Regions from separate parts of the Ensifer sp. genome, predicted to be linked through region 2. Evidence: predicted binding sites of a transcription regulator. Region 2 holds the regulator's gene; each other region holds the start of a gene.

Region 1 (5,949 bases), on a different contig from region 2:
ATCTCCACATCCGCAAGCGGCTGAAAAACCGCAGCCCGCTCCGGCATGTGGCTCTCGGACAACACGGGCACAAACAGGCTTTCCGCCCCCAGCCGTGCCATGACCCTGTCGGCAAAGGCAGCAAGCGGTCGCTCACGATCCGGCGTGCCGGAAAAATCCTCCTGCATCACCTCGTATTTTTCGCTTCTGGGCACCGACAATCGCAGGATCTCGAAACCGAAACCGGCATCGAGATCGTCATGGACCGCTTGCAGCCGCTCGCGGAAGAGGCCGGCGATGCGGCCCGGTTCGATCAACGGCGAAGACGTTCCCGCAGCAATGCGGAAGACCCGGCCATCGACCCGGAAAAGCAGGAGCTCGAACAGCCGCCCGCCCTGCCCGCGCTTTTCCAGTTCCGGCTTCAGCCGTGCCGCCAGCTCCTGCGTGAGAACAAGAATATCGTCCTCGCCCTGGACCGGCTCCGAAAGCCGGCGCTCGGCCGAGAGGCTGGCGACGGGAAGCCGCGGCGAAAGCGGCTCGTCCTCCAGCCCCATCGCCTGATCGAGGCGCAGGAGCAGCATGGATCCGAAGCGGCGGGCGAGCGGTGCCCGCGGCGCCTCGATGATGTCGCCGACCTGCTTGAGCCCGACCCGGCCGAGCGTCTCGATCGTCTCGGCCGGAAGCCTGAGGGCTGCCATCGGCAGCGGCGCCAGCACGCCCGCAGCCTCTTCCGCAGCAATCACGCCCTGCGTGCCGAAGCGTGCCACGGCCCAGGAGAGCCCGGCCGAAGACGAGATCGCCGCGCGCGCTTCGATGCCCAGATGAAAGAGCCGCGCCAGCAGGTCGTCGAGAAGCGATTTCTCTCCGCCGAGAAGATGGGCGCAGCCGGTAATATCGAGATAAAGACCACTTTCGCCGTCGAGCGCCACCAGCGGCGTATAGCGGCTGCACCAGTCGGCGAGCCCTTCGAGAAGGGCGCGATCCGCCGCCCGGTCGGCCGGCAGCACATCGACCTCGGGGCACATGGCCCGCGCCTCGGCAACGCCCTGGCCCAGCTGGAACCCGGATTTTTCGGCAAGCCCGTCGAGCGCCACCAGGCGCATGGCATTCCGGACCCGGTCGGCAAAGACGACGGGCGGATGCTCAGGACGCCCGCGGGAAAGCCAGGAGGTGCCCCAGCGGCTCCGCGCCACCCGGTCGGCCGGAAGATGCGGAAAGTCGAGCGACAGAATGCGCTGGTTCTGGATCTGCCGCAGCAGCGGCTGGCAAGGGCTCGACGGGGTAAAAGCGGCGGTCATGGGGATTCCACTCCAGGAAGAGGCCGACGGGAGCAGGAGACCTGCTTTTCTCGGCAATGACGTGAAAGACGGGATGGCCGATGCTGCCGCAAAGCATCGAGCCGTCAGGGAGGGGGCGCTCGCGGGCGGGCGCCGGTTCGATATGAAGCCGGAAGAAGGCGCTGCTTGCCTCCTCGTGGCCGGACTGGCGCAGAAGCAGAAGCGGAATGCGGCCGGCGCGGGCACGAACATGCAGGCGCCGGCTTTCGCTCAAGGCGAGCGACGCCGGATTGCCGCGAATTTCCAGAATAACGGCACAGAAGGCCGAAACGGAAAGCGCCGTCTCGGCAATCCAGAGCGCGTCCTTGACGGTGCGTGGCAGGCTGAGGATCAGGCTGCGAATGTCGAGCCCATATGCGCTGAGGCCGAGACCATAGGGCAGGCCCGCCTCGGTCGAGGCCAGCGACTGGCTGATCCACAGCACCGGCGCTCCATCGTCGCCCTTTTGCTGGCGCGCCCGCTGACAGAGGGCACCGAGCGCGGTGGCAAACCCGGCTGCAGCGCCGGCATCGCGCGTCTGCGCATTGCGGATCTCCGTCATGCCCTCGAGCGGCAGCCCGCCCTCGAGGAGATCGTCGAGGTCCGGAATACCGAGCGGCAGGACCTTGCGGCCGGATGCCGGAGTGCCTTCTTGCCTCAGCCGAAAGCCCGCGGGATCGGCCGCCTTGACCGTCTTCACGACCCCCGCAAGCCTGCGGTTCTCGATCCGCGCTATGGTTTCGCGAAGCGAAAGAACGGTCTCCCGCTGCACGGCGTTATCGGCCATGACGGTCAACTCCCATATAAGATGTTCCTGTTATGTTCTTATAGATTCCAGAGCTGCCCGGAGGAGTCAACAGCCAAATTTAAGAATTTATTCCTTGACCCTTGCGGCTGGAATTCAACACTCGAAAAATAAAGGCAAAATCGCTATATGGAGGACAACAAGGAGTGCCTATGGCCCGCATTGACCAGACCGATGATTGGCGGGAACGCCATGCACCGACGCTTACGACATTCGAACAGCTCGCAGTGGAAGCCTACGGCCACCTGCCGCAGGAATTCCGCAAGCTGACGACCGACCTCATCATCGAGGTTGCCGATTTCCCCAGCGACGACGTCTTCGAGGACATGGCGCTGGAAACGCCGTTCGACCTGCTCGGCCTGTTCGAGGGACGCGGCATCACCGAACGTTTCACCATGGAGACGGGCGAATTTCCGAACCGGATCACCCTTTATCGCCGGCCGATCATCGACTATTGGGCGGAAAACGAGGAAACGCTGGGTGACATCATCACCCATGTGCTGATCCACGAGATCGGCCACCATTTCGGTCTGTCCGACGATGACATGGAACGGATCGAGGCAAGCGTCGAGCACGTGGGCAACTGACAGGCTCGCCTATTCACTTTGCCCCTCATCCGCCGCCCGCACCTTCTCCCCGCAAGCGGGGAGAAGAAACACCGCGGCATCGCTTCTCTGAAAAGCATCCCCGCAGAGGGACGATACCACGTGACGACGGAGCTTTCGCCCGCGTCGCCTCTCCCGCCTTCGGGGAGAGGCAAAGGTGGGGGCCTAACGGGCCTGACGGCCCGCCTTACTGCTCCGACAGCTTGATGTCGGGATTATAATCCTTGCCTTCGACGTCCTTGAAGACGGCCTGCCCGCACTGCATGTACTGCTTATCCGCATTGAAGGCGTAAGTCGGCGAGCCGTGCAGGGACCAGCCCTGGTTCAGCGCCGCCGTTACCTTATGGCAGAAGGACGCATCGTCGGGGCCGGTGAGGAAGCGGTAAAGTTTCAAAATCTTGCCTTTCGTTTTTCAATCGTGGCCGCCTTGGCGGCGAGCCTCAGGGCCTGATCGAGATGAAGCCGCTCGATCATCCTGCCATGAAGATTGATGACACCCTTGTCGGCGTTCTCATTAAGCGCGAAGGCGGCGATGATGGCGCGCGCCTCGTCGACGGCGGCCTGCTCGACGCCGAAGCGCTCGTTGGCCGGGCCGATCTGCAACGGGTGGATCAGCATCTTGCCGTCATAGCCCATGTCGCGCCCCTGGCGGCACTCCTCGTCGAAGCCATCCGCGTCGCGGAAGTCGTTGAACACCGCGTCGATGACATCGAGACCGCTGCCGCGGGCGGCGAGCAGGATCTGCATCAGCCAGGGGATCAGGTAAGGCCGGCCCGGACGGTCGGGAACCCCGGTTTCCTTGCGCAGGTCGTTGAGACCGACGACGAAACAATCGAGCCTGCCGCCAAAGGTGCGGCCGGTCTCGGCAATCGCAGGCGCATTGACGACGCCGCGCGGCGTCTCGATCATCGCCCAGAGGCGCACATCCTCCGGCGCATCGTTGTCCGCCAGCCAGTCGGCGGCGATCTGGATATCGCCAGGGCTTTCGACCTTCGGCAAAAGGATTGCATCGGGCTTTGCCGAAAGAGCCGCTGCCAGGTCATCCTGGCCGAAACCCGATCCGAGCGCGTTGATGCGGATGACGATCTCGCAATCCGGCCGGTTTTCGACGAGATGGTGAACGAGCCCGACCCGGGCCCCGGCCTTGCGCTCGGGCGTCACCGCATCCTCGAGGTCGTAGATTGCGGCATCGACTGCCAGCTGCGAAACCTTCACCAGTGCGCGGGCATTGTCGGCAGGCACCGAGAGCACCGAACGGCGCAGGCGAACGGGGTGATGTTCGATCGATTTTGTCATGCGGCAGTTGTGCCCGCCTTTCATTTTTTCCGCAAGGCGAGGCGAACCGCCGCACCCCTCTTGCAAGCGGCGGCGGCAACACCCACATCGGAGCCAGAAAGGTGACGATCATGCAAAGCATACGTTCTGTTCTCTTTACGGCCGTGGCCATTACCATCACGCTGGCGGCCTTCGTGTTTACCGCGTCGCTGGCACTTGCACTCGCCGGCATCGCCGCCGTCGTCGCGATCGGCAGCGCCATTGCCGCCCGGCTGAACTTCAGGCCTGCCCGTGCAACGGCCCGCCCGACCCCTGGCCCCGCCCCGCGCGAAATGCGCATCTGGAACGACGGTCGCGGCACGATCATCGACCTCTAGAGCGCCGTGCGTTCATACGAGCGCACAAACGACGCTCCAACGGCTTGATTCCAGAGAATCGTGCCTCCCAAGGCATTTGCCGGGGCGTTTCCAGCCTGGTCATGACCAGGCCCGGAAGCGCTCCAGCGCTCAGCGTTTGGCGCAGCCACTCGACGCGTCAGTTCAAGTCCGCCTACATTTTTTTCCATACCCGTGTCGGCAAGCCCCGTGCGCATCCGTCCTTGTGTCAGGCCAGCAAAGGTCTCGGCCACTCCATTACCCTTCAAGAAGGAGCATGACATGGACAGCGCGACACAGAAGACAGACGCAAACCAGTTGCCGCAGGCCCTCAACGGGCTCGTGCCCTACCTCCAGGTCGCCGGCGCGGCCAAGGCTGCGGACTTCTACAAGCACGCCTTCGGCGCGAAGGAAGTCTATAGGCAACCGCTCGACGACCAGGGCCGCACGATGCACATCCATCTGCACATCAACGGCAGCTCGCTGATGCTCAGCGACGCCTATCCGGAATATGGCCATCCGCTGGAAAAGCCGCAGGCCTTCAGCCTGATGCTGCCGGTCGACGACATCGATGCGTGGTGGGAAAAGGCGGTCGCTGCCGGCGCCGAAGTGGTGATACCGATCGAGGTGATGTTCTGGGGCGACCGCTACGGGCAGCTGCGCGATCCCTTCGGCGTGCTCTGGGCGCTGAACGCTCCGGTCAAGGCAGGTTGATACCGGCACCTGACGACAGCCCGCATGCGCAATGACGGGCCGGCAAGGCGCTCCGACGGACAAAACAAACGCGGCAACAGTTGCCGGGCAGGCGATTTCGCCCGTCCGGCAGGCGTCTTCAGGATAGATTTTCCTTCATTTCGGCGCAAAACTGATCTAAACGCTTACGCAACATTTCGCTGAAATCGAAGGCCTGAAGTTATGGAAAAGTTCGTCAAGCTCACCGGCGTCGCCGCTCCCCTCCCCGTCGTCAACGTCGACACGGACATGATCATTCCGAAGGATTACCTGAAGACGATCAAGCGCACCGGCCTCGGCACCGGGCTTTTCGCCGAAGCGCGCTATAACGAGGACGGCTCGGTCAACCCGGATTTCGTGCTCAACAAGCCCGCCTACCAGAACGCCAAGATCCTGGTCGCCGGCGACAACTTCGGCTGCGGCTCCTCGCGCGAGCATGCGCCGTGGGCGCTTCTCGACTTCGGCATCCGCTGCGTGATCTCGACCTCGTTTGCCGACATCTTCTACAACAACTGTTTCAAGAACGGCATCCTGCCGATCGTCGTCAGCCAGGAGAACCTGGACAAGTTGATGGACGACGCCTCGCGCGGCTCCAACGCCATCCTGTCAATCGACCTGGAATCCCAGGAAATCACCGGCCCGGACGGCGGCACCGTCAAGTTCGAGATCGACGCCTTCAAGCGCCACTGCCTGCTGAACGGCCTCGACGACATCGGCCTGACGCTGGAAAAGGCAACGGCCATCGACAGCTTCGAAAAGTCGACCGCCGCTTCGCGCCCCTGGGCGTAAGCGAGCGATGACGCGCAAGCTCATCTCTTCCGGGTCGCCCTTCGAGAAGACGGCAGGCTATTCGCGTGCCGTCG
Region 2 (5,949 bases):
TCATGCTGGGGACGCTGGACTGCGCGATACGGGCCGAAGCAACAGTCGGCTCGGCAGGGGCCAGTGCAGGCTGCTACTTTGTCGGTCGCACGAGTGAGATGACCCGTGGCTTCGATGGTGCATCCAGCCATTCGATCCACTTGTCCCGTTCCTCGATCGTGTCGAAGAACCGCCAGAGCTTGTACTCTTCATCGGTCGTTTGCAGCATCTCTCCGATGGAAACGAGTTCCAGGGGCAGCGTCACCTCGTTGCCGTCAAAGCGGATGAAATAGATCCCTTCGGCAGCGAGGCGAATGACCTGGCCCGTGCCGTAGCTTCCATCCGGGTCGTCGACCGTGAAGTACATTCCGGTCAGCGTTTCATAGACTTTGTCGTTCATCGATTTCTAAAGCCAGTTCAAAGAGTGCAGGTCAAAGGACGTTCGCCCGCCGTTCGGATTAAGGCAAGCTGAAATCTGCGGGCGTCCACATGCGTTGCGCGTGCGGTCGCCTTGGTGCGCACGGTCAGTGGGGCGACCGAAAGGCATTCGTCGACCTTCGCAATGGACGCCTGTCGAATCCTTGACAGGCTTTCCAGTCACTCTGCCGGCGTGAAACGCAGTGTGCCTGCGAGCCTCGGGCCAGTAGAGCCCTTGGTGTCCATCGGGTGGTTGATGCCGTCGTTGACGGGCAATTCGGTGAAATCGAATGGGCTAATGCCTTCGAGACATGCGGCGTTCACGCCGTAGAAATCCGGGTTCGAGCGCGGCTTGTGAAAGGTGTAGATGCCGCATTTCGAGCAAAAATAGTGCTCTGCGGCATGGGTGTTGAACTGATACTTGGTGAGGGCGTCCTCGCCGGAAAGCACAGTTACGCCATCCTTGGCGGCCGAAACCACGACGGCACCCTTCAACTCGCAATAGGAGCAGGTGCACCGGCGGGCGGTGCGCAGGCCGTCCTTCAGCTTCACATTGAACCGGACCGTCTTGCAGTGGCAGGCGCCATCAAGCGCCTGAATGTCGAGGTTCATGGTCTCATCCATCTGAAATTGTGTCTAATTGTTCGTCTTCCATAGGGCATGCCATGAGGCATGCTCAAGCGCATTCGCGTGCAACGGCCAATAAGCCGCCCGCAATGAACGGTCGCGCGCATTTCCAACCGTATGCCGTCGCGAACCGGATCGGCATCGCGACTGTCGGGCGTAGAAGGTCGCTCGACTGCGGGCGACCACCTTCCATCGAACGGGACCGATTGTGGCAAGCGCCACGATGCGGCAATGAATGCCCGCACTCGCTCGCCTGTCGGTCAATTGAGGCCGTGGTTCAATTCTCCTGAACGGAAACCCCGTCCTGGCCAATCTTGATTTCGACACCGGCCGGTTTCGTTTCTTCGCGATAGGCATAGACGCCGAGCCCGACGACGGCCACGGCAAGGGCGGCGATGACGAGATAAAGGCCATTTCGGTTCATTCAGCAGTTCCTCTCATGGGGCATGGGAGGGGGTAGTTAGGCCGCGAACGGCGAAAGGCAACGGCACGTCCGTCGATTGAGGCCGGGCAAAGGCCGAGGCGGCAGTGTGCGACGTGTCGCGGCTGTCCTGCGATACGAACGACCCAGAACCGATCAACCGCCATCTGACATGGAAACGAACGTCAGGAAGTGTCTGCGGGCCAGGATGGATGGAAGGCGGTTTTCGCTGCTAACGCCGCGAAGGCCGGCTGATCGCTGCATGGCAAGCTTCCACTGGTTCCGTGACGTCGGGCCGCTCGACGCGCCGTTTTCGGAAGTGACAGGCGTCGCCTTCGCCACGTCGCCAACCAAAGTTTAAATTGAGTAAAATCAATATCAAACCATTTCCGGACGCCATCGTGCGACTTGTCGCCGTTCGCCGTTGCTGCCGTTACATGACCGACCCGGAAATGGTTGTGACGCAGCTCTTGTCACCGGAAAAAATATTGTCTCTAGACGGTAACGGGAATGAATATTCCGTCGATGCGACCCGTATAGGTGGTGTCAAACAAAGCCGACAATGGAGGAAATGACATAAAATGAAATGTAAGATCGCCCTGACCGCACTTGCTCTTCTTGCTGCAACGACGAGCGCTGCAAGCGCCGAGGATCTCGTCTTTCAGCTCAAGAACAAGACGAAGGCTGTTTTGACGAACTTCTACACATCGCCTGTTGGCGTCGACCAGTGGGAGGACGATGTCTTTGGACGGCAAGTGCTCAATCCCGGCGAGAGCATGGAAATTACCATCGCCGACGGACGCGACGTCTGTAAGTACGACATGCGCTTCGAGTTCGAGGAAGGTTCGGGTCTCGACACGACCGAAGACACGCAGGACCTCTGCGAGCTCGGCGAGTACTCCATCCACGAATAAGAATCCGCAAGCGCGCAAGCGCTCGGATGGATATCCGGCGTCTCGCTACCCCAGGGGTGGCGAGACGTTCGCATTCGGGAGAACGGTGGCGATGACGGCGCAAAGCGCCATTCGGGCCTAATGGTAGCGGCGGATCAAGCCGACCAGCTTGCCCTGTATCTTGACGCGGTCGGGTCCAAAAATTCGTGTCTCGTAGGCCGGATTTGCGGCCTCCAGCGCAATCGACGCGCCCTTGCGACGAAAGCGCTTCAAGGTCGCTTCCTCGTCGTCGACGAGGGCAACGATGATGTCACCGGGGTTGGCAGTCGTCGCGTTGCGAATGATCACGGTATCGCCGTCGAAGATCCCTGCCTCGATCATCGAATCGCCCTTTACCTCGAGAGCGTAGTGATCGCCGGTACCGATCATGTCGAGCGGAACGGAGATGTCGTGGGTGTTGTTCTGTATGGCCGAGATCGGCACGCCGGCGGCGATGCGACCCATGACCGGCACCGACACCGAGCTGTTGTCGGCAACGGGTGGTGCCTTAGCCGGAGCTGGGGCGGGGGGCTTGCCGAGGCTGCCTTCGATGACGCTCGGCGAAAAGCCGCGACGGGGCTGTGTGTTCGCCGCATAGGCTTCAGGCAGCTTGATGACCTCAAGTGCGCGTGCGCGGTTCGGCAGCCGTCGGATGAAGCCGCGCTCTTCGAGCGCCGTGATCAGCCGGTGAATGCCCGACTTGGATGCCAGGTCCAAAGCATCCTTCATCTCGTCGAAGGATGGCGGTACACCGGACTCCCTCATTCGTTCGTGGATGAAGAGAAGCAATTCCTGTTGCTTGCGGGTCAGCATGGCCAGTCGCTCCAGAAGCGTGAAACAAATCAAGAACAGACACTATCTGTTCCATATGTGTTCCGCAAGTGCCTAAAATTTGGTGAATGCTGCGGCTGTCGACGCGGAATTGGCTGGAGCCGGCGATCGCGAGGCTCTGTGCTGCCACGGGCCGCGGCGCACGGAGTAAGGTTGCGATGCAGGAATTGATTCGGGTCCTGTCGCCGATCGTGAACGTGGTCGCTGCGATAGTGGGCCCCGGTTTCGGTTGATACCAATATGTCGATACCGTCGGAAGACCGTTCGACGCGGTTGGCATCGTCTGGAGTGCAGCGATTCGGTGCCTGATCGATCAGTGGGTGGCGCGCGGCCAAAGTTGGCCTGTGGCACGGTGATTCCGCCCCATGGCTGTACCGACGCCGACGGGGGGATCTGGACGTAAGTTCGTCGGCACGCTCGCCACGCGATGAAAGTCGCGTGCCTCAGGCCGGTCGCGTGGCAGAGCAGGCGTCTTCGAATTCCTTGACGGTTTCAGCTGAATTGTCCTGTGGCAACACGGCGTCCGCGGCATCAGTCGCCACGGGTGTGTCCCCCTCGAAGACGAAGGACTGGATGTAGTAGGCGATCGCACCCTTCCAGACGTTGCGACCATCGATCTGCTGGCAAGGGACTGCAGATTCGAAATCGGCCTGCAGGTCATCGACCGTCGCTGCACTGAGGGCGATGTTTGGCGATGCGATAATCGAAGCAATGAGCAAGGCTGCGAGCACGATGAACGTCCGAAAGATGAGGAGTGAAGCCGGTAGATTGGTTAACGATGTGAACCGCGCTTTCGTTCCGAAGTCCAGCAAGCATGCCGCGCAGCCAGGCGTGTTCAACAGTTCTTTGAGAAGGTCGATAACGGCGCTTCGAGTTGTGGCATTCAGAGCACATTTCCTCGCGACGAACGGACCGGTCTGCGATGCCGTGCTGCGATTGTTCCGGTGGGGGCAAGCGCACGAAGCGTGATCGGCGCAGGCCGCTTGCCCCTCGCGCAGCTTGGGCGAGCGATGCGTTTAGGCTCGCAACGCTCGCCAGACTGTTGCGCCGACCGTGTCGTCCCGCAATTCAGCAAAGACGCACGGATGGGGCGGTCGACAGCCAGCGAAGATGTCTCATGCGCGTCTGGCGCAGAGATGACCGGGTGCGATTTTACTTCTTGTCCTTCTTGCCGGCCGGGAAACTGCTGCCGGCAAGTTTGACCTGCGAGCCTTCGGTTGCAACGGTCGTTTTGACGGCTTTGTCCTTTTTGGGCTTTCGAACCTCGCGGTTGCTGCGGACTTGACCTTTTGCCATGTTCGTCTCCTTGGAAACGCGTGCCGGGGGCCCTCCTGGGCTCCGAATGACCGGTAGCTCAGCCTGCATCGATACGCGCTTAAGTCAATGACGGCGCAGGTGGAATGATGGCTATTGAGACGCGATGCGTCGTCATGACAGGTCGGGCGGCGATGCCGTTGTCTTCTTCAGTTTCCGCCGCGCCGTGGCGATGCGGTGGAGGGGCCGATAACGGCGGCAACCTCTGTGATCCTGTTGGCGGGAAATCCGCCGCGTTCGGCGTGCTCGCGAATGACGTCGGCGCTCGGTGCTTCGTGAACGCAATAGATCTTGTCGCCGGCCACGTAACTGGTGATCCACGTATAAGGCACGCCAAGATCTGCGACGACAGCGTTGGACTTGGCCGACAGCGCGCAGAGATCGTCCTGGGTGAGCTTGTCGGCGCCAGGTACGTCACGTTCTATGATGAAGGTTGGCATCGCTCAGTTCCTTGACTGGTTGATGGCTGTATTTCAATCAATTCTAATGAAGTGGGAGCAGCCGGTTTCGGATTCAAGGCGTGCCGCGGCGATTTCGCCGGATGCGACTGACTGTGCCACGCCCACGGCCAACGTCGCTCTCGACCGATGGAGGTCTGGCGGAGTGCATGGAGAGATCAGGGGGGCGGTGAATTGGCCCGCGTGTGTCGTCGAAGGATGCAGAGGTTTTCTCAGCCCGAAACGGAATTGCGACCGCCCGACAGCGGTCGCGACGGCACCCGGTGGGGCGCCAAGCGCCTATCGCAACTCAGTAGCTGAGGCGGAAGCCACCGGGGCTTGACGCCGACGGATCAGGAACCGGATTTGGACCCTGCCATTGAGCATAGGTGGTGTTGGCGTCGCCGGTGCTTGCGCAGCCAGACAGCGCGAGAACAGCAAAAAAAGCGGCAGTTGTCAGGTATTTAAGAGGCATGGTTTTCTCCAGTTTTGGGAGATTGCCCAGGCCTCGATGGGCCGGAATCAGACTTTCCCTCAAATCACCTGACATGGCAAGCCGACCGACGTGCTGCCTCAGCAATGCACACGCATCTGTTGCCGCGCCGCAGGGCGTGGCTTCCAAAACGGCTATGCTCCAGCCGTCGCCGCGTCAGGGCAATTGGGCGACGAACGAACTCAATGGCAGAAAATGAAACAGGTGATGGCGGAGGAGGTGGGATTCGAACCCACGGTACGCTTTCACGCACGCCGGTTTTCAAGACCGGTGCCTTAAACCGCTCGGCCACTCCTCCGGGCAGGGCGTTATTGCGCGAAGCCTTGCCGCTTTGCAAGATTTAACATGCACTCGGAAAGATTTTCTTCCTGCGCGGATCAGGGATCCGGCCTCGCTAACCATTCGTAAACCATAACTGGAGATTTCGGGTGGGCGGCTGTGTGTCGGTTCGCAATTTTGCCTTGTTGCTGTCATGTTTAATCGACTGTTCCGTTTCGG
Region 3 (5,949 bases), 390 kb from region 2:
GGATGTCGCGCTCGCCGCGCCGGGTGATCAGCATGCGGATCGGCTCGCGGTCTTCAGCAGCGACGGCCGGCTTCCCGGTCGGGGCCTCCGTCATTGCCACTTCGACGGGCCCGTTCGCCGCCTGGCTGATTGTCGGGCGGAGCGGCACGTCCGACAGCGGCGCGGGCGTTTCGCCCGGCGCCGGTTCGGGTTGAAACAGCATTGTACTCGACACTTCGACGGGGCTGACTTGCCGGTCCGTCACGAGCACGTGCATGCCGCGCGATGTCATCTTGAAGAGGTCGGCTGCAAACTTGCTCGGCAGGCGCACGCAGCCGTGCGAGGCCGGGTAGGCCGGGACGTGGTTTGAACCGTGCAAGGCGATGCCCGACCAGGTCAGCCGCTGCATGAACGGCATCGGAGCGTTGGAATAGATATTGGACTTATGGTGACGTCGCTTTTCCAGGATCGAGAAGATGCCCGTCGGGGTCGAATGCCCGGCCTTGCCGGTCGAAACCGCCGACGTCGCGATCACCGCGTCGCCGTCATAGACGACGAGGGATTGCTGGTTCTTCGAGACGATGATTTGCAGCGGAGCGCCGTTGCCGGCAACTCCGGCTGCAGGCGAAAACAGGAAGACGACGACGCTGGCCGTGAGAGCGAAACGCGATACCATACACTCATCCCAACACGTAAACTGGCCGGCGAGCTTAGCCTGCAAACTTTAAAGAATTCGTCCGCACCCGGCGCAGGAAGCGTCAAGGGGGCGCCGATAACGCACTATTGATCGCGCTTGCGGCTGCCGAACGTGTAGCCGGTCTCGACGCTTGCCTTGCCGAACTTGTCGCGCAGCCTGTTGATGGCGTCTTCTGCGGCAGCGCGCCGGGTCGCCGCCGGATCGACGAGATCGGGCGGGTCGGCGAGATCAGGGCTCGAAAGATCGCTGACGCCGATGCCGATCAGTCGATACTTCGTGCCATCGACCTCTTTTTCCAGCAATTGCAGGCCGGTGCGGAAGATCCGGTCTGCGAGCCGCGTCGGGCTGTCGAGGCGCCGGTTGCGGGTCCTGGTCTTGAAGTCGGACGTCTTCAGCTTCAAAACCACCGTCTGCCCGGCGAGCTCGGATTTGCGCAGCCGGTGCGCGACCTGCTCGCTCAGGCGGCGCAGGTGCGTCACGAGATCGTCGTGACGGGCGAGGTCGTCGTTGAATGTCGTCTCCGACGACACGCTTTTCGCTTCGCCATCGATCTCTACCGTCCTTTCGTCCAGGCCGCGAGACAGGCGAAAGAGCCTTTGACCCATGGTGCCGTAGCGGCGCATGAGGTCGGCCTCCTCCATCGTTTGCAACTGGCCGATCGTGCGGATGCCATCGCGCTCCAGCGTGGCAGCGAACGCCTTGCCGACGCCCCAGATCAATGTCACCGGCTTCTCTCTCAGGAATTCGAGTGCCTCGGTCTGGCCGATCACTGAAAAGCCGCGTGGCTTCTGCAGATCCGACGCGACCTTGGCGAGGAACTTGCAATAGGAAAGCCCGACGGAGACGGTAATGCCGATTTCCTGTTCGACCCGGCGGGCAAAGCGTGCGAGCGTTCGGGCCGGGGGATCGTGGTGCAGCCTCTGCGTACCGCTCAGCTCCAGGAACGCCTCGTCGATGGAGAGCGGTTGCACCAGGGGCGTCAGCTCCTGCATCAGCGTGCGAACCTCGCGGCCGACGCGAACGTATTTTTCCATGTTGGGTTTGATGACGATGGCCTGCGGACAGGCTTCGAGCGCCTTGAACATCGGCATGGCCGAGCGCACCCCGTGGATGCGGGCGATATAGCAGGCGGTGGAAACCACGCCACGCTTGCCGCCGCCGATAATCACCGGCTTGTCGGCAAGCTCGGGATTGTCGCGTTTTTCGACGGAAGCGTAGAACGCATCGCAATCGATATGGGCGAGCGTCAGATCGAAGAGTTCCGCATGGCGCAGGATACGCGGACTGCCACAGGCAAGGCAGCGTCGCGCGGTCGCGGTCTGATCCCTGAGGCAATCACGGCAGAAGCCTGGAGTCTGAGAACCACTGTCGAGCATATCTGGAACAAATGTTGAACATTGCGAGCTTACGCTCTACTCTGGCGAGTCTCAAGGGAGGCGGCATTGGAAATTGCCTTGCATTTGCACTTGCCGATGACCACCCGCCGGACAGTTCCGGTGTGTCGGGCGGCATTTGCGTCAGCGCTGAAAATGCGCGTGAATGGCGTTGGCGGCGTCGGTCCAATCGGCGGCGATGTGAACGCAGTCCGCCGGAGCGGGCGCGAGCGCGCGAAACTCCTTGTTCGCCATCAGATTGATCAGCAGGCAGGACGGCGCGTGGGCCTGCACGGATTCCAGATTGCGCGCGATGTCGTCGATGAAAACGACAGGAAGCGCGCGCCCGGCATGCAGTCGCTGAACGATCGGTCCTTTCGGGTCCTCGGACGCGAGCAACGGGTAGGGGAGGCCGAGCCGGTCGAGCAGGGCCCGACGCACGGTCGCATGGCGCGGCGGCATGGCCGTGAGGAAGACGATATCCGCGTGGCGCGACAGGCCGCGCAGGGTTTCGACAACGCCGAGTGTCGGCGTCTGCCAACGATCCTGCGTCGCATAGAATGTTTCGAGCAACTCGTTGACCGCCGCCTCGCTCGCGGCCTCCTGCGTTTCCCGGTGGACGACGTTGCCCGTCAGCCGGAACGAGCGCGGCAGCAGAACATGGTCGCAGCTTTCGAGATAGGCTTGGAATGGGCTGAGGAATTCGAGCACCACCTCGTCGATGTCGCTGACGACGAGCGGGCGATCGCCAAGCCGGATGTCGCCTTCGAGGATGGTATCGCTCACGTTCAGCTGTCCTGCAGGTCGGCGGCGCCGGAGAGTTTCTCATGCGCCCGCACGACATCCTGGGGTGCAGTCCCCGTTGCCTCGCAGAAAGCAATCAGTGTCGGCTCGTGGTCCATGAGAAAGGCGATGAGCCCGCCCATGAAGCCCGGTTCGCCGATTGCATTGCGCAGCGAAGATGGATCCGTGCCGGTCAGCGCCAGAAATCGGGACAGGAGGTCCGGCTCACCGGCAAGCCAGGAAAGAATGTCGATGGCGATTTCGTCGGCGCTCTTCAATGTATTGGCCTCCTACTGTTTTTACGCCCGGAATTACCTATTTTTCAACCAAATAGGATTATCGTTGAACTCGAGGAAATGGGTCGAGTCGTTTGCTCTGCAACTTAGATGTCTTGAGAAGACTTGCAAGAAGACGACGGACAACAAGGGATCGACATGCCCAAACAGGTAATGATTGTTGAGGATAACGAGCTGAACATGAAGCTCTTCCGAGACCTGATTGAGGCTTCCGGTTACGCGACGATCCAGACGCGCAACGGGATGGAGGCGCTCGAGCTGGCGCGGAAGTATCGTCCCGATCTGATTTTGATGGACATCCAGCTGCCGGAGGTCTCCGGTCTCGAAGTGACGAAGTGGCTGAAGGAAGACGATGAGCTGCACGTCATTCCGGTCATTGCCGTCACGGCCTTCGCGATGAAGGGCGATGAGGAGCGTATCCGCCAGGGTGGATGCGAAGCCTATGTTTCCAAACCGATTTCTGTGCCAAAGTTCATTGAGACGATCAAGACCTACCTTGGCGATGCCTGATTGGCGGGAAAATTGATATGACTGCGCGCATTCTTGTTGTCGACGACGTGCCTGCCAACGTTAAGCTTCTCGAGGCGCGTCTGCTCGCAGAGTATTTCGACGTACTGACCGCGAACGACGGCTATGCGGCTCTGTCGCTCTGCGAGACGACGCCGGTGGATCTGGTGCTGCTCGACATCATGATGCCAGGCATCGACGGGTTCGAGGTCTGTGAGCGTCTGAAGGCCAATCCGCGCACCGCCCACATCCCTGTCGTCATGGTGACCGCACTCGACCAGCCTTCCGACCGGGTCCGTGGTCTGAAGGCCGGTGCCGACGATTTTCTGACGAAACCGGTCAATGATCTGCAATTGATGTCGCGGGTGAAGAGCCTCGTCCGTCTGAAGAACGTCAGCGACGAGTTGCGGCTGCGGGCTCAGACCGCGCAGACCATCGGCTTGCAGGAACTGGCACGCCAGGACCGCCCGGACGAGCCGGGCAATATCCTCCTGGTCGATGGCCGCGGTTCGTCGCAGGAACGGCTGCAGCGCACGCTGAAGCCGATCGCCGACGTTTCCGTCATCTCGGACCCTCAGGCGGCACTGTTCGAGGCAGCGGAGAACAATTTCGACCTGGTCATCGTCAACGCCAATTTCGACGACTACGATCCACTGCGACTGTGCTCGCAGCTGCGCTCGCTCGAGCGCACGCGGTTCATTCCGATCCTGCTGATCACCGAACAGGGCAACGATGAGATGATCGTGCGGGCACTCGATCTGGGTGTCACCGATTACATCATCCGTCCGGTTGACCCCAATGAACTGGTCGCCCGCTCGCTGACGCAGATCCGGCGCAAGCATTGCAACGACATGCTGCGAAAGAGCGTGCAGCAGACGATCGAGCTGGCGGTTACCGATGGCCTGACGGGCCTGCACAATCGTCGCTACCTGGACAATCATCTGAAGCTGTTGCTCGACCGGGCGGCAGCGCGTGGGCGCCCGCTGTCGATCTGCATGACCGACATCGACCGGTTCAAGCAGGTCAACGACACCTATGGCCACGATGTCGGCGATGAGGTGCTGCGCGAATTTGCCAGCCGCATCCGCTCGACCGTGCGCGGCGCAGATCTCGCCTGCCGCTTTGGCGGCGAAGAGTTCGTCGTGGTCATGCCCGATACATCGCCGGAGATGGCCGCGACTGTCGCCGAGCGGCTGCGTCACATTATCGAGAGCCAACCGTTCTCGATACCGCACGTCGACGGTGCCCTGGTCATCACCGCATCGATGGGTATCGCCGGGCTCAAGCCCGATAGCGATAGCGCCGAGGCGCTGCTGAAGCGGGCGGATATGGCGCTCTATCAGGCGAAGAACGAGGGGCGAAACAGGGTGGTCGCGGCCGCCGCCTGACACCTGACTGCGTTTCCGCCGTCAACGCAAACCCGGACAGATTTTTAAGGTCGCCTCTTGCGGAGTGACCTTAAAGTTGTATTCTTCGACGCGCCGATGCTACCGAGGGGTTTGGTAGCGGTGGCGCGCAGGCTTTCAGATGTACCGGTACGATACAGAATTAACCATGCGCTGAGCGAGACCGCTTAGCGCATTAAGAATTCATTGATTTTTTTCTATTTTCAGGTGATGCTGATAAATACGGGGGCATAGCTTCCATCAGTATCGGTTACCCCATGATGCTCAGGTCCGCCGCATCTCCTGGGTCGTGGGGTCGGTCGGTTGGCTTTTGACACCTGCGGAATCCTCGTGCCGCGGTTAGAAGCCAGCCGACCCCCAATTCACAGCGCTGTTCCGCAAGGGGCGGCGCTTTTTGATTCGTGACCAGGTATTCCCGCTGCCGCGCCGACTCAGAGCTTATGGACAGGGCGAAATGTGATCTTTCTCGCTCGAGGCAAGGCAAGGATGTGGCGCGTTTCCATGACCCTGTTTGAGCCGTAAACGCGGCAGGGCAGGGTCCCTGCGACTGGCGCGGCGGTATACGGTGCACCAACGGAAAGGGGCGCCAAACCTTGCGGTCGGCGCCCCTTGATCCCACGAAACGTCAGATCTTACTTGATCTTGGTTTCCTTGAATTCGACGTGCTTCTTGGCGACCGGATCATACTTGGTCTTCGTCATCTTGTCCGTCATGGTACGGCTGTTCTTGGTCGTGACGTAGAAGAAACCCGTGTCGGCTGTCGACAGCAACTTGATCTTGATGGTGGTGGCTTTTGCCATGGTCGTCCTGCCTTTATGAAATTGAAAGCCGTGGACAACCGGTTGCGGGCCACGGGCAAGGTTGGCGCGAAACTACAAATCGCGGCCGAAAAGTCAAGGCCGTTTTGG

The links. The regulator LexA, encoded in region 2, represses DNA repair genes until DNA is damaged. The targets are predictions, from matches to a motif close to TGTTCNNNNTGTGTTCNG.
Region 1: RTP54_RS19825 (metallopeptidase family protein) is a predicted target of LexA. The motif match lies at 2,105-2,122, and genes of this name have one in related genera.
Region 3: RTP54_RS06580 (DNA polymerase IV) is a predicted target of LexA. The motif match lies at 2,056-2,073, and genes of this name have one in related genera.

Annotation. Positions count from the first base shown of each region.
Region 1 covers NZ_DALZXU010000004.1:189,801-195,749, forward strand. Annotated here, with positions in the region: gene RTP54_RS19815 (DNA polymerase Y family protein) at 1-1,172, opposite strand, end outside; gene RTP54_RS19820 (hypothetical protein) at 1,123-2,082, opposite strand; gene RTP54_RS19825 (metallopeptidase family protein) at 2,253-2,687, shown strand; gene RTP54_RS19830 (DUF1737 domain-containing protein) at 2,893-3,099, opposite strand; gene RTP54_RS19835 (CoA ester lyase) at 3,096-4,001, opposite strand; gene RTP54_RS19840 (hypothetical protein) at 4,112-4,357, shown strand; gene RTP54_RS19845 (glyoxalase/bleomycin resistance/extradiol dioxygenase family protein) at 4,637-5,068, shown strand; gene leuD (3-isopropylmalate dehydratase small subunit) at 5,270-5,875, shown strand; gene RTP54_RS19855 (RidA family protein) at 5,883-5,949, shown strand, end outside.
Region 2 covers NZ_DALZXU010000001.1:1,750,614-1,756,562, forward strand. Annotated here, with positions in the region: gene RTP54_RS08555 (hypothetical protein) at 74-379, opposite strand; gene RTP54_RS08560 (GFA family protein) at 577-1,008, opposite strand; gene RTP54_RS08565 (hypothetical protein) at 1,301-1,447, opposite strand; gene RTP54_RS08570 (hypothetical protein) at 2,026-2,358, shown strand; gene lexA (transcriptional repressor LexA) at 2,476-3,189, opposite strand; gene RTP54_RS08580 (hypothetical protein) at 3,651-4,019, opposite strand; gene RTP54_RS08585 (hypothetical protein) at 4,360-4,503, opposite strand; gene RTP54_RS08590 (DUF4242 domain-containing protein) at 4,671-4,961, opposite strand; gene RTP54_RS08595 (hypothetical protein) at 5,269-5,580, opposite strand; tRNA gene RTP54_RS08600 (tRNA-Ser) at 5,660-5,749, opposite strand.
Region 3 covers NZ_DALZXU010000001.1:1,363,232-1,369,180, forward strand. Annotated here, with positions in the region: gene RTP54_RS06575 (L,D-transpeptidase family protein) at 1-655, opposite strand, end outside; gene RTP54_RS06580 (DNA polymerase IV) at 760-2,052, opposite strand; gene RTP54_RS06585 (hypothetical protein) at 2,194-2,835, opposite strand; gene RTP54_RS06590 (DUF3572 domain-containing protein) at 2,838-3,110, opposite strand; gene RTP54_RS06595 (response regulator) at 3,267-3,638, shown strand; gene RTP54_RS06600 (PleD family two-component system response regulator) at 3,656-5,023, shown strand; gene rpmG (50S ribosomal protein L33) at 5,674-5,841, opposite strand; gene RTP54_RS06610 (MFS transporter) at 5,935-5,949, opposite strand, start outside.